DNA from 2 places in the Kluyvera sp. STS39-E genome. Region 2 is predicted to be linked to the other one. Evidence: predicted binding sites of a transcription regulator. Region 2 holds the regulator's gene; the other holds the start of a gene.
What was found. Region 2 encodes ArgR, which controls arginine synthesis, uptake and breakdown. Its sites were predicted from a motif close to ANTGAATAAAAATACANT; they were not measured.
Positions count from the first base shown of each region.

Region 1: a site for ArgR is predicted at 1,136-1,153, ahead of argA (amino-acid N-acetyltransferase). Genes of this name have one in related genera too.

Region 1 is NZ_JBFQGA010000001.1:526,824-529,231, reverse strand. It holds gene amiC (N-acetylmuramoyl-L-alanine amidase AmiC) at 1-957, opposite strand, end outside; gene argA (amino-acid N-acetyltransferase) at 1,187-2,408, shown strand, end outside.
Region 2 is NZ_JBFQGA010000001.1:34,970-37,377, reverse strand. It holds gene mdh (malate dehydrogenase) at 1-736, opposite strand, end outside; gene argR (transcriptional regulator ArgR) at 1,191-1,661, shown strand; gene yhcN (peroxide/acid stress response protein YhcN) at 2,035-2,298, shown strand.

The sequences.
Region 1 (2,408 bases), 490 kb from region 2:
CATGGTGTGATCAACGTAGCGGTCGCCACTTTTGCTTACGCCCCCCACTAAGTCGGCGGCGTTCTGGGTTTGCGCGAGGTATTTAGCCGCCGTGCTGGTGGCCCCTTTGGTCGACAGCGCAAACACCGATGAGCCGCTCGGCTGACGGCTGGTAAAGGCATCCGCATGAATGGAGACGAAAAGATCGGCGCGCTGTTTTTGCGCTTTCGCCACCCGCACTCTTAACGGGATAAAAATGTCTTCGTTGCGCGTCATGTAGGCTTTCATATTGCCTTCTTTCTCAATCAGCGCGCGCAGGCGACGGGCAATTTGCAGCACCACGTCCTTCTCCCGCGTTTTATAAAGTCCGACCGCGCCGGAGTCTTCACCGCCGTGTCCGGGATCAAGCATGATAACGATCGGCCGATCGCGCCCGGCTTTGCCCGGCTGCGGGCCGCTTTGCGCCGGTGGCACCTGCTTTTCGAGGCCGTCTTTGTTGTACTCTTCCAGCAGCGCCAGAAGCGGATCCTGGACATCGTTGCTGTTGACCGGGTAGAGATCCATCACCAGACGTTCTTTAAAACCGGCCACCGGTGCTAGGGCAAACAGCTGCGGTTTTACATCTTGTTTAAGCTCAAACACCATGCGCACGGTTTGCGGATCAAACTGCCCCACGCGTGCCGATTTAATATAGGGATCGTCGGCACGAATTTGTGCCCCCATGCCCTTGAGCACCGAGTTCAGGTTGACCCCTTCGAGATCCACCACCATGCGGTCGGGATTGCTCAACGCAAACTGTCGATACTTGATCACACGGTTGGATTCTACCGTAACGCGCGTGTAGCTGGACGCAGGCCAAATGCGCACGGCCACCACCTGACTAACGGCAGCAAACCCCACCTGACTCACGCTCAATAACCACATGGCGCCCGCCCCTTTTAACAGGCGACGACGACTTAAGGACTGACTTCCCGACATGCTCCATCCCAGGCAAAAAAAAACAATTTCAGTTTACGCATAATACGATTGACCGAAAACTTTAACCAAAGGCGAATAAACTGTCATCTATAAAAGGGTAAACATTCGTAGGATCAACGAAATTGGCCGCGAGGTTTTCCACTACTTAGGCAAATTCCGGCTTGCTTTTCGGCCAAAAACAGAATAAAAATACAATAATTACGAATAATCATGCATTGAGGGTTGTGCCGTGGTGAAGGAACGTAGAACCGAACTGGTAGAGGGGTTTCGTCACTCCGTCCCCTATATTAACGCCCACCGGGGGAAGACGTTTGTCATCATGCTTGGCGGCGAAGCCATCGAGCATGAAAACTTTTCCAGTATCGTCAGCGATATTGGCCTGCTCCATAGCTTAGGCATTCGCCTCGTGCTGGTCTACGGTGCGCGCCCGCAGATTGACGCCAATCTGGCGGAGCATCACCACGAGCCGACTTATCACAAACACATCCGCGTAACCGACAGCAAAACGCTGGAACTGGTCAAACAGGCCGCTGGCCTGCTGCAGTTGGATATCACCGCCCGACTGTCGATGAGCCTCAACAACACCCCGCTCCAGGGTGCGCACATCAACGTGGTGAGCGGCAACTTTATTATCGCCCAGCCGCTGGGCGTGGACGATGGTATCGACTACTGCCACAGCGGACGTATTCGTCGTATTGATGAAGAGGCGATTCACCGCCAGCTCGACAACGGCGCAATCGTGCTGATGGGGCCGGTGGCGGTCTCTGTAACCGGCGAGAGCTTTAACCTGACCTCAGAAGAAGTAGCTACCCAACTGGCGATTAAGCTTAAAGCCGAGAAGATGATTGGCTTTTGCTCATCGCAAGGGGTCTACAACGAGGATGGCGAGATTGTCCCAGAGCTTTTCCCCAACGAAGCGCAGGCACGCATTGAAGAGCTGGAACAAGAAGGCGACTATCTCTCCGGCACCGCGCGCTTCCTGCGTGGTGCGGTCAAAGCCTGCCGCAGCGGAGTACGTCGCAGCCACTTAATCAGCTACCAAGAAGATGGCGCGCTGTTGCAGGAGCTGTTCTCCCGTGACGGTATCGGTACGCAGATTGTGATGGAAAGCGCCGAGCAAATTCGCCGCGCAACCATTAACGATATCGGCGGGATCCTCGATTTAATTGCCCCGCTTGAGCAACAGGGAATTCTGGTACGCCGTTCGCGCGAACAGCTGGAGATGGAGATCGACAAGTTCACCATTATTCAGCGAGATAACACCACCATCGCTTGCGCTGCGCTGTATCCGTTCCCGGAAGAGAAAATTGGCGAGATGGCCTGCGTGGCGGTTCATCCAGACTACCGCAGTTCGTCGCGTGGTGAAGTGCTGCTTGAGCGTATTGCCGCCCAGGCAAAACAGATGGGCTTAAATCATCTGTTTGTGCTGACGACGCGCAGCATTCACTGGT
Region 2 (2,408 bases):
TCTCACCCTGCAGTGCACGCACTAAAGACAGGCCGAAACGCGCCGCTGCCTGGCCCATCGACAGGGTAGCTGACCCACCGCCAGCTTTCGCTTCGACCACTTCGGTACCGGCGTTCTGGATGCGTTTGGTTAAGTCATTCACTTCTTGTTCTGAGAAGCTCACACCTGGGATCTGCGACAATAAAGGCAAAATGGTGACGCCAGAATGGCCGCCAATCACAGGGACTTCAACGTCACCGCAGTTTTTGCCTTTCAGCTCCGCGACAAAGGTATTAGAGCGAATAATATCCAGCGTAGTCACGCCAAACAGTTTGTTCTTATCGTACACGCCCGCCTTTTTCAGCACTTCAGCAGCAATGGCCACCGTGGTGTTGACCGGATTGGTGATAATACCAATGCAGGCTTTCGGCGCGGTTTTCGCGATTTGTTGCACCAGATTTTTCACAATACCGGCGTTTACATTAAACAAATCAGAGCGATCCATGCCGGGTTTACGCGCAACACCCGCCGAGATCAGGACAACGTCAGCGCCGACCAGCGCAGGCGTGGCGTCTTCACCTGAGAAGCCTTTGATTTTAACATCGGTCGGAATATGGCTCAGATCGACAGCCACGCCAGGCGTGACCGGGGCGATATCATACAGAGAGAGTTCTGAACCTGAAGGAAGTTGGGTCTTTAGTAGTAGGGCGAGCGCCTGGCCAATACCACCGGCGGCACCAAGGACTGCGACTTTCATCCTAAACTCCTTATTATGGTTAATGACATTCAGGCAACAACCTGTCGTGGACCGCATAACCAACGCAGGAGAAACCTGTATTTACTCCGTTGCGGCGACCTTAATTCACAAGGTAAATAATTACAATATAATTGCTTACAGAATGCGGCTTCTCCAACAGCATTGCTGGCGCCACCGCATGACTCCCAAATAAAGGCCTATCTACGAAACCAATTTTTCATCAACTATCGATTACAATATACTCAGCACGTTGCGTAAAACAACAGCAATTTAATAACAATTCATTTACTTTTAACTTATTTAGATCCCGTGATATAGGCATGTTTCTTAGGCCTAATATTTGCTAAAATTCCGCCTTTCTTTATTTGAATTAGCCAATTCAGGCAAATTGTTTGCATAAAAATTCACCTATATGCATAATAATGTTAATTTCACCACCATACTCGGGTGACTTATGCGAAGTTCAACCAAACAAGAAGAATTAGTTAAAGCCTTTAAATCCTTACTGAAGGAAGAAAAATTTAGCTCTCAGGGCGAAATTGTTCAGGCCTTACAGGAAGATGGTTTCGACAATATCAACCAATCCAAAGTCTCTCGTATGCTGACGAAATTTGGCGCCGTACGTACGCGCAACGCCAAAATGGAGATGGTTTACTGCCTGCCGGCCGAACTGGGCGTGCCGACAACCACCAGCCCGCTGAAAAACTTGGTGCTGGATATCGATTACAACGATTCTGTCGTCGTCATTCATACCAGCCCGGGTGCGGCGCAGTTGATTGCTCGTCTACTGGACTCTTTAGGTAAAGCAGAAGGCATCCTCGGCAGCATCGCCGGCGATGACACTATCTTTACCACTCCAGCTAGAGGCTTTACCGTCAAAGATCTCTTCGAAGCGATCCAAGTTCTGTTCGAACAAGAGCTGTAATTCCCTTCCTCTCTCCTCTGGGTCCCCCAGAGGAGCTGTACTCCCCCAATCGCCACATCTTCAACTGCCGTTTCGTTAGCATTTAGTGCGATTCATTGGTCAAACATATAGATGCAGTGAATATATCCTGACTTAATCGCACAAAACATCAAATTCATCTATCTTTTTGATTTTACGCATTATTACCGAGCCACTTTGCCAAAATATGCGCTTTTTTATACGTAATTGTTCTAAAAATGACGTTTATTGACATGTAATTACACGCGAAACCATTAGTCAGGTATTAATATTTTTCGTGATTAGTGTATACTTAATTTCGTGATGAGGGTCACAAAACAAAGGCCCTCCAAAAAAATTCGACGAGGTGAGTATCATGAAAATCAAAACTACCGTTGCTGCTCTAAGTATCCTTTCCGTTATCTCGTTTGGCGCATTTGCCGCTGATTCTATCAACAGCGATCAGGCGCAAACCCGTCAGTCAATCGGCACCGTTTCTATCGGTTCTGTCGGTTCATCTCCGATGGATATGCATGAAATGCTGACTAAGAAAGCGGAAGAACAAGGTGCATCATCCTACCGCGTTATTGAAGCGCGTACCGGTGACCATTGGCACGCAACGGCTGAACTGTACAAATAAGTCAGTGTGAAGCAATACGTCGGCAGTTAATAAATTAAGTAACCCACAGCGGTCCAGGAATCACAAAGAATATCCTCTCACCGCTGAAGAATAAGGTGAGGAGTAAACAC